One region of the Mesorhizobium sp. WSM4810 genome, then DNA from elsewhere that is predicted to be linked to it. Evidence: riboswitches for the same ligand, from Rfam matches in the RefSeq annotation. Region 1 holds a riboswitch; each other region holds the start of a gene.
What was found. Region 1 has a riboswitch for cobalamin ahead of metE (5-methyltetrahydropteroyltriglutamate--homocysteine S-methyltransferase). Riboswitches for the same ligand answer to the same signal wherever they lie in the genome.
Positions count from the first base shown of each region.

Region 2: linked by a shared signal. The riboswitch ahead of AC0L3O_RS07725 (DUF1636 family protein) and the one ahead of metE (5-methyltetrahydropteroyltriglutamate--homocysteine S-methyltransferase) in region 1 are both predicted to bind cobalamin.
Region 3: linked by a shared signal. The riboswitch ahead of AC0L3O_RS07900 (CbtB domain-containing protein) and the one ahead of metE (5-methyltetrahydropteroyltriglutamate--homocysteine S-methyltransferase) in region 1 are both predicted to bind cobalamin.
Region 4: linked by a shared signal. The riboswitch ahead of AC0L3O_RS16800 (aromatic ring-hydroxylating oxygenase subunit alpha) and the one ahead of metE (5-methyltetrahydropteroyltriglutamate--homocysteine S-methyltransferase) in region 1 are both predicted to bind cobalamin.

Region 1 is NZ_JBVVQV010000016.1:45,272-49,371, forward strand. It holds gene metE (5-methyltetrahydropteroyltriglutamate--homocysteine S-methyltransferase) at 1-1,917, opposite strand, end outside; cobalamin riboswitch at 2,033-2,233, opposite strand; gene AC0L3O_RS22040 (adenosine kinase) at 2,621-3,613, opposite strand; gene metK (methionine adenosyltransferase) at 3,722-4,100, opposite strand, start outside.
Region 2 is NZ_JBVVQV010000004.1:99,341-103,440, reverse strand. It holds gene AC0L3O_RS07740 (NuoB/complex I 20 kDa subunit family protein) at 1-103, opposite strand, end outside; gene AC0L3O_RS07735 (NADH-quinone oxidoreductase subunit A) at 94-459, opposite strand; gene AC0L3O_RS07730 (winged helix-turn-helix domain-containing protein) at 795-1,994, shown strand; cobalamin riboswitch at 2,024-2,228, shown strand; gene AC0L3O_RS07725 (DUF1636 family protein) at 2,267-2,701, shown strand; gene cobW (cobalamin biosynthesis protein CobW) at 2,698-3,735, shown strand; partial or broken gene AC0L3O_RS07715 (cobaltochelatase subunit CobN) at 3,754-4,100, shown strand, end outside.
Region 3 is NZ_JBVVQV010000004.1:136,008-140,107, forward strand. It holds gene AC0L3O_RS07890 (methyltransferase family protein) at 1-41, opposite strand, end outside; gene AC0L3O_RS07895 (heparan-alpha-glucosaminide N-acetyltransferase) at 38-1,030, opposite strand; cobalamin riboswitch at 1,349-1,557, shown strand; gene AC0L3O_RS07900 (CbtB domain-containing protein) at 1,595-1,774, shown strand; gene AC0L3O_RS07905 (CbtA family protein) at 1,804-2,568, shown strand; gene cobU (bifunctional adenosylcobinamide kinase/adenosylcobinamide-phosphate guanylyltransferase) at 2,591-3,088, shown strand; gene cobO (cob(I)yrinic acid a,c-diamide adenosyltransferase) at 3,090-3,704, shown strand; gene cbiB (adenosylcobinamide-phosphate synthase CbiB) at 3,877-4,100, opposite strand, start outside.
Region 4 is NZ_JBVVQV010000010.1:119,369-123,468, reverse strand. It holds gene AC0L3O_RS16820 (ABC transporter ATP-binding protein) at 1-769, shown strand, start outside; gene AC0L3O_RS16815 (DUF680 domain-containing protein) at 960-1,196, opposite strand; gene AC0L3O_RS16810 (DUF680 domain-containing protein) at 1,271-1,495, opposite strand; gene AC0L3O_RS16805 (DUF680 domain-containing protein) at 1,563-1,769, opposite strand; cobalamin riboswitch at 2,276-2,478, shown strand; gene AC0L3O_RS16800 (aromatic ring-hydroxylating oxygenase subunit alpha) at 2,592-3,839, shown strand; gene AC0L3O_RS16795 (FAD-binding oxidoreductase) at 3,863-4,100, shown strand, end outside.

The DNA of each region.
Region 1 (4,100 bases):
CCAGCCGAGATAATGTTTCCAGTCGGACTTCCGCAGGGGCAAGCCTTCGCGAAACGCGGCCTCATCGATCTGGATCACCCTTGCGCCAGCTCTTTCCAGGTCGGCCACTTCATCGCGGATGGCGAGCGCGATTTGGCGGCAGACCTCGGCGCGGGGTACGTCGTCGCGCACAAAAGACCAGTTAAGAATGGTCACTGGGCCTGTGAGCATGCCCTTTACCGGCTTTTTCGTCAGCGACTGGGCAAATTGCCACCAGAGGACCGTCATCGGATTGGGCCGCGATACGTCGCCGAAGATGATGGGAGGGCGCACGAGCCGGGAGCCGTAACTTTGCACCCAGCCATGCTGGGTGAAGGCGAGGCCGGACAGCTGCTCGCCGAAATGCTGCACCATGTCGTTTCGTTCGAACTCGCCGTGTACCAGCACGTCCAGCCCGATCTCCTCCTGCCAACGCACAGCCGCCTCAGTCTCCTTCTTCAGGAAGGCCTGGTAGTCGACATAGCTCAGCCGGCCCTTCGCGTGAGCGGAGCGCGCCCTGCGCACCTCGTGCGTCTGCGGGAAGGACCCGATGGTCGTCGTCGGGAACGGCGGCAGGCGGAGCGTGTCGGCCTGGACTCTCGAGCGCTTGGCAAATGCGCGCTTTCGTTGCTTCATGACGCCGTCAATGCTGCTAATTCGACCGTGGACGAGCGGATCATGGACCTTTGTAGACATTGCGCGCGCGGCGGCCGCCTCGGCAGAAGCTTTCAGTGAGCCTGCTACGGCCTCCCTGCCTTCGGATAAGGCTTGGGCCAGCACGAGCAGCTCTTCAGTCTTCTGGGCGGCGAATGCCAGCCACGAACTGACGTCCACATCCAGCGCGGTCTCCATCCGCAGGTCCATCGGCACATGAAGCATCGAGCAGGAAGGCGCAATCTCGACGCGATCCAGCGGCCAGCCGGCAACGACCGGCTTGATGCGGTCGAGAATGGCAGCCAGGTTCGCGCGCCAGACGTTGCGGCCGTCGATCAAGCCAAGTGAGAGCACCAGATCCTTCGGTGCGAGCCGACCAACCGTCTCCAACTGCTCGGGAGCGCGCACGAGATCGAGATGTAGGCCCGCCAGGCGCAGCGAAAGCGTGGTCTCGAGATTGTCCCCGAGCGGCCCGAAATAGGTAGCCAGCATAATTTTCAACTTGGGCGCGGCTTTCGACAGCTGGCCGTAGGTGAATTCGAAGGCAGCTCGTTCGATCGGGTTAAGATCGAGCACAAGCGCCGGCTCATCAATCTGCACCCAGTCCGCCCCCGAGAGCTCCAGCGTCCGCAGGAGTTGCTCGTAGACGGGCAGCAGCCGCGGTAGGAGCGCTATCGGATCGAAACCCTGGTCGGGAGACTTCGCCAGCTTGAGGAAGGTGACCGGTCCAAGGATGACCGGGCGTGTATGGATGCCAAGCTCTTTTGCCTCCAGAAAGTGATCGACTGGGTTCGTCGACGAGAGCGCGAATGTCTGATCCTGGCTCAGCTCCGGCACGATGTAGTGGTAGTTAGTGTCGAACCATTTGGTCATTTCCATCGCGGTTACGCGCTGCCCCTGAACTGCATGCCCGTGACTGGCGTGTCCACAACCCGCAGTATCGCCTTGCGTCCCGCGCGCCATCGCGAAGTAGATGTCGAGCGGGACCTCGCCGCCCGTCCAGCCGTAACGAGCTGGCACGGCGCCGACCATTGCTGCGGTGTCGAGCACATGGTCATACAGTGAGAAGTCGTTCGACGGGATTTTCGACACGCCGCGGTCGTGCTGCTCGCTCCAGCTGGCGGCACGGAGTGCCTTCGCCGTCGACAGAAGGTTGGCAGCAGAAGATTTTCCGGACCAGTAGCTTTCGAGCGCGAATTTCAGTTCTCGCCGGCGACCGACACGCGGCATGCCAAGCGTTGCTATGGGAACTTGCTGGGAGACATTCATTCCATACCCCGATGGTTGCGGCGGGGACAAGGAAGGCGCTAGCAGGCCGGCATAAACGCCGAGCTGCCGCGGCCACCAGACACCCCGCCCGTGGACGTTGTTTACCGTGGCAGGTCTCCTGGCTCGCGGGTCACAGCCTCTGCCCCGTCTTCCCGGGGCAGTTCGCCCCAGTGACATTGATGGGTTTGGCTCGCCGCTTACAGTTGCGGGGGCAGCGCCGGCATTGCACCGGCTTCCCTCTTAGCTCTGCTACGGCAACGCCTAGCGGAGAACCACGACACGCGGACAATCGCAGCAGCCCGCTTTGTTGTCAATGAGGTATAAAGAAATGTTTATGTGTTTATGTGAACTGTTCACCTGCGGCTCCCAATTCGGAGGTCGCCGTAGAGCTGAGCCTTCTGCGCCACTCTCCGGTGTGCGCAGGCTGTGCCTGGCCGCTCGGGCAATCTGCCATTTGTACGATCCCGTCCCAAAACGACTTCGTCAAAAATGGCGCGTGTTGGCCATTCATGATCGGGCAGTACTGGCCCGAAGTGCGACAACGTTCCTGAGCCTCAACAACCAGAAATTTGGAGAAAAACCGCCATCCTTCTCGGACTGGTACGCGTTCGATTTACACGCGCTCGTCTGGACAGCCTGCACAACAGGAAGGTGGGCAACACGTGGCGGAAATGCCGCCCTACAGCGAACCCGCCTGTTCAGCCTCGCGGCGCAAATTCTGCCGGGGTCTGGGGCCGATCTGCTGGATCACCAATCCGGCCGCCAGTGAGCCAAGGTCGCCGCAGGTCTGCAGGTCGCGGCCTTGCGTGTAGCCATGCAGGAAGCCGGCGGCATAGAGATCGCCGGCGCCTGTCGTGTCAACCAGTTCCTTGATCGCGGTCGCCTTGATCACCACGGTCTCGCCGCCGCGCACGATCACCGAGCCCTTTTCAGAACAGGTCACGGCGGCGATCCTGCAATCCGTGCGGATCTGCGCCAGTGCCTCGTCGAACGAGGCGGTCTGGTACAGCGACTTGATCTCGTGGCTGTTGGCAAACACGATGTCGACGGTGCCCGAGCGCATCAGCTCCAGAAACTCCTCGCGGTAGCGGTCGACGCAGAACGAATCCGACAATGTCATCGACACTTCGCGCCCGGCTGCGTGGGCGAGCTTCGCCGTCTGCCGGAACGCTTCCTTGGCGCGCGGCGGGTCCCACAGATAGCCCTCGAAATAGGTAACGGCGGCGCCCGACGCCTTGTCCGCCTCGACATCCTCCGGACCGAGCTCGACGCAAGCGCCGAGATAGGTGTTCATCGAGCGCTCGCCGTCCGGCGTGACGAAGATCATCGAGCGCGCCGTCGGCGGTTCGCCATTGAGCGGCCTGGTGTCGAAGGCGACGCCCTGGGCGTGCATGTCATGGGCGTAGATCTCGCCGAGCGTGTCATTCGAGACCTTGCCGAAGAAGGCGGCGCGGCCGCCGAAGCTGGCGACGCCCGCCGCCGTGTTGCCGGCGCTGCCGCCGGAGGCTTCGAGGGCCGGGCCCATGCGGCTGTAGAGCAGCTCGGCGCGCCTCATGTCGATCAAATTCATCGCGCCCTTGATGATGCCGTTCGTCTCAAGGAATGCCTCGTCGCACTGGGCGATGATGTCGACAATGGCATTACCGATACAAAGCACGTCATAGTCCAGCATCTATTCATATCTCCGCCAAAAACCCACCCTCTGCCGCGCCGGGCGCGGGCGGGTTTTTGCAGGTGTGGAATGGAGTTGCCGTATGCCGCTGCATCCAACATCGGCGCATCACGCTGCTGCCGGTCCTGCCTCACGCAGCAGGTCCTCAGCTCTGTCCGTCCTTTCCCACGTGAACTCCGGCTCTTCGCGGCCGAAGTGTCCGTATGTCGCGGTCTTGCGGTATATTGGGCGTAAGAGATCAAGCATCTTGATGATGCCTTTCGGTCGGAGATTGAAAAGCTCAAGAACGACGCGCTCGATCCTTTTTTCGTCGATCTTTGCGGTTCCGAAGGTATTGATCAGGATAGACACCGGCGCGGCCACACCGATCGCGTAGGCAAGCTGAACCTCGCAGACATCCGCAAGGCCGCTTGCAACGACATTTTTTGCGACGTACCGCGCCGCATAGGCGGCCGAGCGATCAACCTTGGACGGGTCCTTGCCCGAA
Region 2 (4,100 bases), on a different contig from region 1:
GGAAGAAGGGATCATTCGCCCCCACCGGCTTTCCGGTGCTGGGGTCGAGAATGCCTTTTGGCTTCGGCGCGACGAGCGTGCCGGAATTGTCGCTCAATCCCATTCCAGCGCTCCTTTCTTCCATTCATAGGCAAAGCCGATGGTCAGCACCGCCAGAAACACCATCATCGACCAGAAGCCGAGCATGCCGATCTGGCCGAAAGACACTGCCCACGGAAACAGGAAGGCCACTTCCAGATCGAAGATGATGAACAGGATCGACACCAGGTAGAAGCGGATGTCGAACTTCATGCGGGCATCGTCAAACGAGTTGAAGCCGCATTCATAGGCGGAAAGCTTTTCCGGATCGGGATTGCGGTAGGCCACCAGGAAGGGTGCTGCAAGCAGCGCCAGGCCGACGACCAGCGCAACGCCGATGAACAGGACGATGGGCAGGTACGAACTCAACAATGCGTTCATGCTGCAGCTTTCCGTTGGCGGCCAATCCACTCTGATTACAGCACCGGACCCACTTGCGGAAGCGTGACAGTTTAACCACTGAACCGTTTTAGGGGGCTCTATGCTGCAACGCGGCGAGGGTTAGCGCAGGGCTTTCGGTGAAGCAAGTCAAACCTTGTTCAAAACACGGTGCTCGACGGCATATCCGGAAAAACTGGTCCGATCCGCTCCTGTTTGATTTCCTTCACTGTTTACTCCACTTTTCTCTCCTGACATGGATGCCGCCAAAACCCTGCTAGCATGGCGCGGAATCATCGCTCCCACCTTTGGTCAAACGCCGACAGAGTGCCGTCTGCATGAAGGAAAAAATCTCGCTCGCCATGGCCCGGCGCATCGCGCTTGCCGCACAGGGGTTTGCCGATCCTCGCCCTAACGGCACGCCCGATCGCCGCCATCTGGCCCGTGTGCTTGGCCGGACCGGTCTGCTGCAGATCGATTCCGTCAGCGCGGTGGTGCGTGCCCATTATATGCCGCTCTATTCGCGGCTTGGCCCCTACCCGCTCGCCCTGCTCGACAACGCCGCCGTGACGCGCAAGCGCAAAGTCTTCGAATATTGGGCGCACGAAGCCTCCTTTCTGCCGGTCGAGACCTATCCGCTGATGCGCTGGCGCATGGAACGGGCCGAACGTGGCGAGGAAATGTATAACGGGCTGGCCAAGTGGGGCCGCGAGCGCGCCGCCTACATTGAAGATATTTATCGCGAGGTCGTCGAACGCGGCCCGATCGCCGCTTCCGCCCTGGAAGGCCAGAAAGGCTCCGGCGGCTGGTGGGGCTGGAGCGACGCCAAGCACGCTTTCGAATGGCTGTTCTGGGCCGGCCGCATCACCACGGCGTCACGTCGTGGCTTCGAGCGGCTTTATGATCTGCCGCAGCGCGTGCTGCCGCCGGAAATACTTGCCCTGCCGGTGCCCTCGCCTGAGGATGCGCACCGCGAATTGCTGCGCATCTCCGCCCGCGCCCACGGCGTCGCCACAGCAGGCGACCTGCGCGACTATTTCCGCCTCTCTCCCGCTGATATCAAAGGCCGCATCGAGGAACTGGTCGACGGCGGTGATCTTTTGCCGGTTCGGGTCGAAGGCTGGAGCAAGCCCGCCTATCTTCACAAGGACGTTCGTTTTCCGCGCAAGATCGAGGCGCGCGCCTTGCTCGCTCCGTTCGATCCGGTAGTCTTCGAACGGACGCGTACGGAAAGACTGTTCGACTTCCGCTATCGCATCGAGATCTACACCCCTGCTGAAAAGCGCCAATACGGCTATTATGTGCTGCCGTTCCTGCTCGGCGAAAGGATCGTGGCGCGCATCGACCTTAGGGCTGACCGCCGGGCCGGCGTGCTGCGCGTCCATGCCGCCTATGCCGAGCCCGGCGCGCCGCCGCAAACCGCCGCCGAACTTTTTGAGGAATTGCAGTTGATGCAAGGCTGGCTCGGGCTCGAACGTATCGAGGTCACGCCTGCCGGGGATCTGGGTTCGGCTCTCGCCGACATTGCGGCGTCGTAGACGTGCGTTGACACGACTGCCTCCACAAGCCTAAATCCGGTTCAGACGGTCTCCTCTCGGCAAAGGGAGGAGCCAAGAGGGAATGCGGTGCGAAATCTCGATTTCAAATCCGCGGCTGTCCCCGCAACTGTAAGCGACGAGCCAAGGCCGATAACCACTGGGAAAAATCCCGGGAAGGCGGCACGAAGGCGATGACCCGCGAGCCAGGAGACCTGCCGTCTAGGACTTAAGAATCCGATCGCCTGGCGGGTTTTCCGGGCAAGGAGCCTGATTTGGAACGCGACAGCAGTTTTTCGGCTGAGACAGCGGGCGTATTGTCCGGCGATGATGATGCTCTGGCCGACGTCACCGTGATCGTCTGCGCCTCCTGCCGTGACGAGACCGGCTCCGACGGCCATCCTCGCGCCGGCGAATTGTTGGCCGAAGACACGCGCCGCGCCGCCTCTGGCGAAAACATCCGTATCCGCAGCGTCGAATGCCTCGGCAACTGCAAGCGCCGCCTCAGCGCCGCTATCCTGCGCGACGGCTGCTGGAGCTATGTCTTTGGCGACCTGACCGCGACCAGCGGCGCCGATCTCATCACCGGCGCAAAACTCTTCGCCACCTCGACCGACGGCCTCATGCCATGGCGCGGCCGCCCCGATTGCCTGAAGCGCGGCCTCGTTGCCCGCATCCCTCCCCTCGACCTTTTGAAGGACCAGATATGACCACTTCCGTCTCGCGCGTGCCCTGCACCGTCGTCACCGGCTTCCTCGGCGCCGGCAAGACGACGCTGATCCGCCATCTGCTCGAAAACGCTGGCGGCAAGCGGCTGGCCATCATCGTCAACGAGTTCGGCGACATCGGCATCGATGGCGAGATTCTTAAGGGATGCGGCATCGACACCTGCCCTGAGGAAAACATCGTCGAGCTGGCCAATGGCTGCATCTGCTGCACCGTCGCCGACGATTTCGTCCCGGCGCTCGACCAGATCCTGTCGCTGACGCCCAGGGTTGACCATATCCTGATCGAAACCTCCGGGCTGGCCCTGCCCAAGCCGCTGGTCCAGGCCTTCCAGTGGCCGACGGTGAAGAGCCGGGTGACGGTCGACGGCGTCATTGCCGTGGTCGACGGACCGGCGCTGGCCGAAGGCCGCGTTGCCGACGACATGGACGCCCTGCAGGCGCAGCGCGCGCAGGACGAGACGCTCGACCACGACGATCCGGTCGAGGAGGTGTTCGAGGACCAGCTCGCCTGCGCCGACCTGATCATATTGTCGAAGAGCGACCTGATGGACGCCGCCGGCTCGGCCCGCGCCAATGCCGTCATCGGCAAGCACGCCGCCCGCGCGGTGAAGATCGTGCCGGCCTCGCAGGGCAAGGTCGATCCCTCCGTGCTGCTCGGCCTCGGCCTTGCCGTCGAGGACGACATCGAGAACCGCAAGACCCACCACGATGACGAGCTCGATCACGAGCATGACGATTTTGACTCGTTCGTCATCGACATTCCGTCGATTGCCAATCCCGAAGAGCTGGCTTTGCGTGTCGCCACGGCGGCGGAAGAAGAAAACGTACTGCGCGTAAAAGGCTTCGTCGAGGTCGGCGGCAAGCCGATGCGGCTGTTGCTGCAGGCAGTCGGGCCGCGCGTCAACCACTATTACGACCGCGCCTGGACCGCCGCCGACGATCGCCGCTCCCGCCTCGTCGTCATCGGCCTGAAAGGGCTGAACCGCCCGGCGATCGAGCGTATCCTCGCCGGCTGACCTCAGGCACGAGCCGCGATGCACATCCTCACCACCACATCCGCCTCGCTCGACGATCTTGCCGAGCCTGTCGATCTCAGGCAGACGCCTGCGGATGTCGTGGCGCTGTCCTTCACCGACAGCGACCTGGCCGGGCTGGCGGCGGCGTGGCAGGCGGACGCGGATCGGCTGCCGTCGATGCGGCTGGCGGCTCTACGTGACCTGCGCCATCCGATGTCAGTAGACCTCTGGATCGACAGCGTCGCCCGGCACGCCAGGGTTGTTCTGGTTCGCATCCTCGGCGGTTACGACTGGTGGCGCTATGGCTGCGACCAGCTCGCCTCGACCGCCCGCGCGCACGGCATAAAACTGGCGCTGCTGCCCGG
Region 3 (4,100 bases), on a different contig from region 1:
CCCGGTTTCTGTTGGCCCGGTTTCTGCTGATGGTCGGTCATTGTGCTCCTCCCTCCATCAAAGTGCCGTCGGCCTTGGCAGTGCAGGCGCCGGCGAGTTCGTCGAGACGCGCCTTCCATTCAGCAGCCTGGTCGTTGCGGTAGAGCCGATCAAGCGTGGCCTCGCCCTCGAGCGTATCGAGCATGCAGACACAATAGCTGCTGCAGAACTCCGTGTCGCGCGATTGCTCGCACGATGCCTGGCATTCTTTTAGGAAGGTGACCTGCCTGGTTTCGACGGCTGCCGGCATGACTTGCGAAGTCAGCCAGACCGAGCCGATCAGCACCGGCTGGTGGATCAGATAGAAGGCGAGGCTGTGCCGGCCGATAAAGACCAGCGGATTAGTCCAGCGGCCGGGCGCCAGGCCCGCCAGCCGCGTCAGCACGCCGGAGGCGAAGGCAAGCTTTGCCGCTGCGATGCCGACAAGCACAGCGCCGAACCATGGAAACAGCGGGACATAATCGTTGGAGCGCGGGTTGGTTGCCGACAGGCCGACCCACCACAGGGCCGGATGATCGAAGATCCCGGACCTGAGGTAGAGCGGCGCGGTGATGACGAAAGCTGCGACAACCAGCGTCACCAGCGCCGGCAGCCGCAGAAACGCCAGGCCGAGCAGGCTGGCGAGCGCGATCTCGTGCAGGATGCCGAAGAAGATGAAACTGTCGGGTGTGGCAAGCCTAGTGGCGGCCGATATGGCGAGCGCCGCCCCGCCGACCATGGCGAAGCGTTTCCAGAAGCCGTTCCAGCGGATTTGCTTGCCATGGGCGAGGAACAGGCTGACGCCGACCAGGAACAGGAAGGTCGAAGCGATGCAGCGCGCGTAGAATTTCCACCAGCCAAAGGCGGTCAGGCCGGGATCGGTGTAGCCGAAGAATTCGAGATCCCAGGTGAGATGGTAGCTCGCCATGGCAAGCAAAGCGATGCCGCGGGCGACGTCGATGGCGATGATGCGCCTGGATCGGTCCTGAACGGCCGGCGTAGGAATGGTCATGGTCTCGCAATTCTGATTCAGTGCTGCAAGACGATTATCATGGTTGCCCCGGACAAAAGAAGACAGGCGCCGTTCCTTCTTCCTTCTCCCCTTGTTGTGGGAGAAGGTGGATTGGCGCGCAGCGCCAAGACGGTTGAAGGGGTGCTGGCCGGAGCGCTGTTGGTGCCAAGCTGGAACACCCCTCATCCGACCTCGCTTCGCGAGGCCACCTTCTCCCACAAGGGGAGAAGGAAGAGCCCACGAGAAACGATTACCTTGACGGCGCATTCGCGCTGCTAGCTGGCGGAATTTGGTTTGCCGGGCGCGGCGATTCTGCCTATAGTCGCAGCCGTCGTCGGTTCCGTTTTGGAACCAAGAGGGAATGCGGTAGGGGCAAATTCGCCCGATGCCGTGGCTGCCCCCGCAACTGTGTGCGGTAGTCCTCTCCATATGCCACTGAAGATTTTCTTCGGGAAGAGCTTCTTCGGGAAGGTGGGGAAGGGCGCTGATCCGCGAGCCAGGAGACCTGCCGGCGACAGGAGAACTGACTTCTATGCCCTCGGGTGGAGGGCGAAAGGACAAGACATGAATACCGCTTCCGTCTCGCTCGGCGCTTCCGTCTCCTCGCAGTCGCGCTTTGTGCAGTTGGCGCTTGCTGCATTTCTCGGCGTTTTCGTCATGGGCTTTGTCGGCTTCTCGCATATCGATGCGGTCCACAATGCCGCTCACGACTATCGCCATTCGATGGGCTTTCCATGCCACTGACGGGGGGCCACTGACGAGGGGCTGACACCATGACACTGTTTCGCAACGTCGTGTTCATCGCGGCGATGGCAGGGCTTGTGGCCGGCGTCGTTCTCGCCTGCATGCAGGCCTACGCCACGGTGCCACTCATCCTCAAGGCGGAAGTCTACGAACAGGCCGGCGGTGGTCACACGCATGACCATGGTTTGGCGCCGGCCGCAGCAGGCAGCAATGCCATGAGCAGCGCCGTGCCGGCTGAAGCAGCCACCGCGGAAGAGGAAGGCTGGGCGCCGGCCGATGGCTTCGAGCGCTTCGCCTTCAACGTCGTTGCCAACGTCGTCACCGGCATCGGCTTTGCGCTGATCCTGGTCGCCGCTTCGGAATTCGCCGGCGGCATCGGCAATTGGCGACAGGGCCTGTTCTGGGGCCTTGCCGGCTTCGCGGTGTTCACGCTGGCCCCGAACCTCGGCCTGCCGCCCGAACTGCCGGCGATGCCGGCGGCCGATTTCGCCCAGCGCCAGATCTGGTGGACGGCGACCGTGGTGGCGACGGCTGCCGGTCTCGGGCTGCTCGCCTTTCGCAAATCGCTGCCGCTGGCCCTTCTTGCCGTAGCGTTGATCGTCGCGCCGCATATTGTCGGCGCGCCGCAGCCCGAAAGTTTCGAATCGCCGATCCCGGAAGGCATGCACCACCAGTTCGTGGTGGCGGTGACGCTGACCAATCTGGTGTTCTGGCTGGTGCTCGGCGCTGTCGTCGGCGTGGTGCGCGGCCGCTTGACCGGCGCCGCAACCGGCCTGCGCGACAGCCTTGCCTGATCGCGCTGCTCCAGGCAGCAAGCTGACCCTGGTCGTCGGCGGTGCACGCTCGGGCAAGAGCGCGCATGCCGAAAGCCTGGTGACGGCCTGTCCAGCGCCGTGGACCTACATCGCCACGGCGCAAGCCTATGACGACGAGATGCACGAACGCATCGCGCTGCACCGAGCGCGGCGTTGCGACGGTTGGACGACGATCGATGCGCCGCTCGATCTCGTCGGCGCGATCGGGGCGCTGCCTGACGGCCGGCCTGTCCTGATCGACTGCCTGACGCTGTGGCTGTCCAACCATATGCTGGCCGAACGCGACATTGAGGCCGAATGCCGAGGGCTGGCGGATGTGCTGTCGCGGCCGCGCGGGCCGTGGTTCGTGGTTTCCAACGAGGTCGGCCAGGGCATCGTGCCTGACAATGCGCTTGCCCGCCGGTTTCGCGATGCCGCCGGCCGGCTCAACCAGCAGGTCGCCGCCGTCGCCGGCACGGTGCTGCTGATGGTGACGGGACTGCCGCTCAAGGTGAAGTGATATGACCGATATCGATGACAGGGACGAGCAACGCCACCGCGCCAAGATGGCCAAGCGCAAGGCGGTGCAGGACGCCGAGGTCGCGGCCAAGACGGTCGAGAAGGGACTGCTGATCGTCAACACCGGGCCAGGCAAGGGCAAGACCACCGCCGCCTTCGGGCTGGCGCTGAGGATGCTTGGCTACGGCAGGCGTGTCGGCGTCGTCCAGTTCATCAAGGGCAAATGGCATACCGGCGAGAAGGACGCCTTTGCCGCTTTCGGCGACCGGGTCGTCTGGCACACGATGGGCGAGGGTTTTACCTGGGAAACGCAGGATTTGAAGCGCGACATCGCCGCCGCCGAGGCTGCCTGGGCCAAGGTGCTCGAGCTAATGGCCGATCCATCGATTAGCCTTCTGGTGCTCGACGAGTTGAACATCGCGCTGCGCTACGACTATCTCGATCTCGACACGGTGGTGGCGGCGCTGAAGGGCCGCCGCGAAAACCTGCATATCGTCGTCACCGGCCGCAACGCCAAGCCGGCGCTGGTCGAGGCGGCCGATTTGGTCACCGAGATGGGCGTGACCAAGCATCACTTTTCCGCCGGCGTGAAGGCGCAGCAAGGCATAGAGTTTTGAGGTTTTGCCCGCCACTTCTCCTTCTCCCCTTGTGGGAGAAGGTGGATTGGCGCGTAGCGCCAAGACGGTTGAGGGGTGCTGGACGGAGCGCCGTCGGTACCAAGCTGGAACACCCCTCATCCGGCCGCTTCGCGGCCACCTTCTCCCACAAGGGGAGAAGGGGAGGCCGCAGTCACGCAACGATGACGATCACCGACAGCAAGCCGAACAGTCCCATCAGCAGAAAGTCGGCAACCCGATAGAGTCTTAGCGCTCGTCTGATGTCCACGCTCTCGACATCGCGGCGGCCGCCTTCACCCATGAACGCGTCGTCGACCATGACGCCGTCGTAGGAGCGTGGCCCGGCCAGCGCCAGGCCGAGCGCGCCGGCCATCGCCGCCTCAGGCCAGCCGGCAT
Region 4 (4,100 bases), on a different contig from region 1:
CCAGGCGGCGGAAATCCTGCAGCTGACCAAATATCTCGACCGCCTGCCCAAGGCGATGTCGGGCGGCCAGCGCCAGCGCGTCGCCATCGGCCGCGCGATCGTGCGCAACCCCAAGGTCTTCCTGTTCGACGAGCCGCTGTCGAACCTCGACGCGGCCCTGCGCGTCGCCACCCGCATCGAGATCGCCAAGCTCAAGGAATCGATGCCTGCTACAACGATGATCTACGTCACCCACGACCAGGTCGAGGCGATGACGCTGGCCGACCGCATCGTGGTGCTCAAGGAGGGCCATATCGAGCAGGTCGGCACGCCGATGGAGCTCTACAAGAGACCCGGCAATCTGTTCGTCGCCCAGTTCATCGGCTCGCCGGCCATGAACATCCTGCCGGCGACGATCGACAAATCAGGCAACCCGACCATCGTCAGCCATGTCGGCGGCCGCAAGGCGACGGTGCCGATCGCCACGCCGGCCTCGGCGACGGGCGCTTCGGTGAGCTTCGGCGTGCGGCCGGAGGATCTGACGATCGCCACCGGCGCCGATTATCTTTTCGAGGGAACAGTGGACTATGTCGAGCAGCTCGGCGAGGTCCAGCTCGTCTATGTCGACATCGGCCGCGCCGACCTGCCGCTGGTGACCAAGCTGCCAGGCAATGTCGAGGTCAAGCGCGGCGCTGCGCTGCGGTTGAATGCCGATGCCGGCGACCTGCATATTTTCGATGCCGACGGACATTCATTCACGCTCCACAAAGCGGAAGCAAAGGCAGCCTGAGAGGCGGCAGCCGAACTGATGGAGTTTGGTGACCCAAAAACAAGAGCGGCGGGCAAAGCCCGCCGCTCTTGTGCGTTCCGGTCGCTGTTAGAGCGACGTGCGTCCAAGTGGACGCACAAAAGTACGCTCTAACACTTTAACGCTGCGCATCGTGCTTTCCGAAAATCGAACCGATTTTCGGGCCGATGCGCTAGCGGCCGAACAGGCTCCGGTCGCTGCCCTGCGGGGCGGACTTCTGTAAGTCGCCCGACGAGTTGAGCAGCTTGTAGACCGGCGAGCCGGTATTGCGTACCGAAGACGTCTGCGTGTTGTCGACGTTGATGGTCGCCTGCTTGTTGATGTCGGTTCCGCCAAAGTTGTCGCTACCGGCAAAAGCGCTGCCGGCAGCAATCAAAAGCGCGGCAGCGGTAAGAACGATCTTCTTCATTTTCAAAACTACTGGATTTTCTTGGTTCCACCAGCGCGGCGGGCAAATGCCGCCGCCGCTGTTGGAACGAACTGTTAGTTGTTGCCGAACAGGTTACGGTCGCTGCCGTTGACGGGTTTCTCGTCAGCCGGAACCGGATTCTGCGCCGAAGCCGAATTCCGAATCGAAGCCGTGTACGAGTTGCTGTCGACCGCGGCGGCCGGTTGGTTGGCACCGTTCGATCCAAAGTTGTCGCTGCCGGCAAAAGCGCCGCCGGAGACCGCCACAATGGCTGCGGTGGCAAGAATGAGCTTCTTCATTTCAAGTACTCCTGAGTTCCTCAGATCCCGAGCGGCGGACCGCCACTTTGCTGTTTGGGACCAGCTGTTAATTGTTGCCGAAAAGGTTGCGGTCGGCGCCCTGGCCAACGGGCTGCTTTTCAGCGTGAGCCGGCGTCTGGACAGAGGCCGTATACGAGCTGTCGATCGCAGCAGTCGGCTGGTTGGCGGCGTTGGACCCATAATGGTCGCTGCCGGCAAAGGCGCTGCCGGTGATGGCCAGAACGGCGACGGTAGCAAGAGCGATCTTTTTCATTTTTAGGACTCCAGTATCTTAGTCTTCCGTCCGGCTAGCGGCGTGTCTTGGGAGGATGCGCGTCGTTCGGACAGCCCCGATGTGGGAAGGCCATTCGGCGGATTCCAATCACGAAGTTGTTCCATGTGGACCAAGAATCTACACCTTGAAATTGTACCAGAGGCATCTACTACCATGGTTTTATGGTTTGTTTTCAATATCTTATTCAAAATTAGCCATTCATGATTTGACGGATTGGCGAATTTGCGTTCACAGCGTGCTGCACGCATTGTCAACAGAAACGAACCGTTCGGTTCGATTTTAGAAGCGGCTAATAGTCACTTTTGTAAACTGTTATCCTTCCTGATCTCCGCCGCGGGTCGGATTCGATGTCACGGCAGAAGACAGTGGCCGCCGAAAAAGTGGTGTTTCAGCCCTGCAGATATAAACCTGCTGGTTTCGCCCGCCGTGTCGCGCCGCATGGATACGATGTCGCTTTCATGCCGACAGTCAGCCGGCCGGCATGATTAGATCACGCCATCTCAGGTGCCGCTTGGTGACGACGAAGCGGAGAATTGGGAAGCCGGTCAGAACCCGGCGCTGCCCCCGCAACGGTGGTGGAGTTCAAGTCGCAACGGGAGACCACTGGGCCACAAGCCTGGGAAGGTGTCGCGATGAGTCCGCAAGGACACTCCAGAGCCCGGAAACCAGCCCGAGATTTTTAGACTCGACTGATCGCGGTGGGCGGTCAAGAGGTGGATGATGCATCTCCGGCCCTGTCGCCGGCGTGCAAGCGGTCCTCCCTCCATCACCACCAGTTCAGTCCTTACACGAGGACAGGACATGGACGCGCGCAACGACATGCTGAGGCTCTTGCACGGCCGTAGGCAAGGCTATTCGCTCGAGCAGCCCTTCTACACCGATCCAGATTTCTTCAAGCTCGACATGGAGCTGATCTGGTATCGCGACTGGCTGTTCATCGGCCACGATTGCGAGTTGCCGAAACCTGGCAGCTACATCACCGCCCAGATCGGCGACTATCCGGTCGTGCTGGTCCGCGACCAGCAAGGCAAGATCAATGCCTTCCACAATTCCTGCCGCCATCGCGGCAGCCGTGTCTGCAATGCCGACAAGGGCACTGCGGCGAAGCTCGTCTGCCCCTATCACCAGTGGACCTACGAACTGGACGGCCGGCTGTTGTTTGCTCGCCAGATGGCAGACGGCTTCGACAAGAGCCAGTTCAGCCTGAAGCCGGTGGCTTGCGAAAGCGTTGGCGGCTACATCTTTATCTGCCTGGCCAACGAGCCGGCCGACTTCGCGCCGATGCGCGCCATGATCGAGCCTTACCTCCTGCCGCACCGGCTGCGCGAGGCAAAAATCGCCTTCGAATCGACCATCGTCGAGAAGGGCAACTGGAAACTCGTCTGGGAGAACAACCGCGAGTGCTACCATTGCGCCGGCAACCATCCGGAACTCTGCAAGACATTCCCGGAAGCGCCGACCGTCACCGGCGTGCAGGGCGCCGACAGCGATCCGGAGATGCTCGCGCACTGGGCGAAATGCGAGGCGGCGGGCTTGCCGAGCAAGTTCCGCATCGATCCTGCCGGGCAGTATCGCGCCACCCGCGCGCCGCTGCTGCGCGACGCCGTCAGCTATACAATGACGGGCAGACGCGCGGTGAAGAGGGGCCTTTCCGACAGCGTTTCCACCGACCGTATCGGCTCGCTGCTGCTCTATCACTATCCGACGAGTTGGAACCACATCCTCGGCGATCATGCCGTCACCTTCCGCGTGCTGCCGATCAGCGCCACGGAAACGGCCGTCACCACCAAATGGCTTGTCCATAAGGACGCGGTCGAAGGCGTCGACTACGACCTCGCCGAGCTTACCCATGTCTGGACCGAGACCAACGACCAGGACCGTCGCATTGTCGAGGAAAACGCCTTCGGCGTCCTGTCGCCGGCCTATGAGCCCGGCCCCTATTCGGAACTGCATGAGGGCGGCGTCATCCAGTTCGTCGAATGGTACGCCTCCTTCATCGGGCCGCGCCTTGCCGAAGCCGGGCGGCCGGCGCTGCGCAGCGTCGCCTGAACGAGGTCAAGGGGATGAATGCGATGTCGGACCTTGGCCTCTACCGCCATCTCGACGAGATGGCGCCCTGGAACGACAGGCTCCAGGTGCTGGAAGTCATCGGCGTCAGCGACGAGGCGCCTGACGTGAAGACCTTCACCTTCCGCTCTGACAACCAGACCTGGTTCCGCTACAGACCGGGACAGTTCGTGACGCTGGAACTGCCGACCACCGAGGGCCCGATGATGCGGACCTATACGCTGTCGTCCTCGCCGTCGCGGC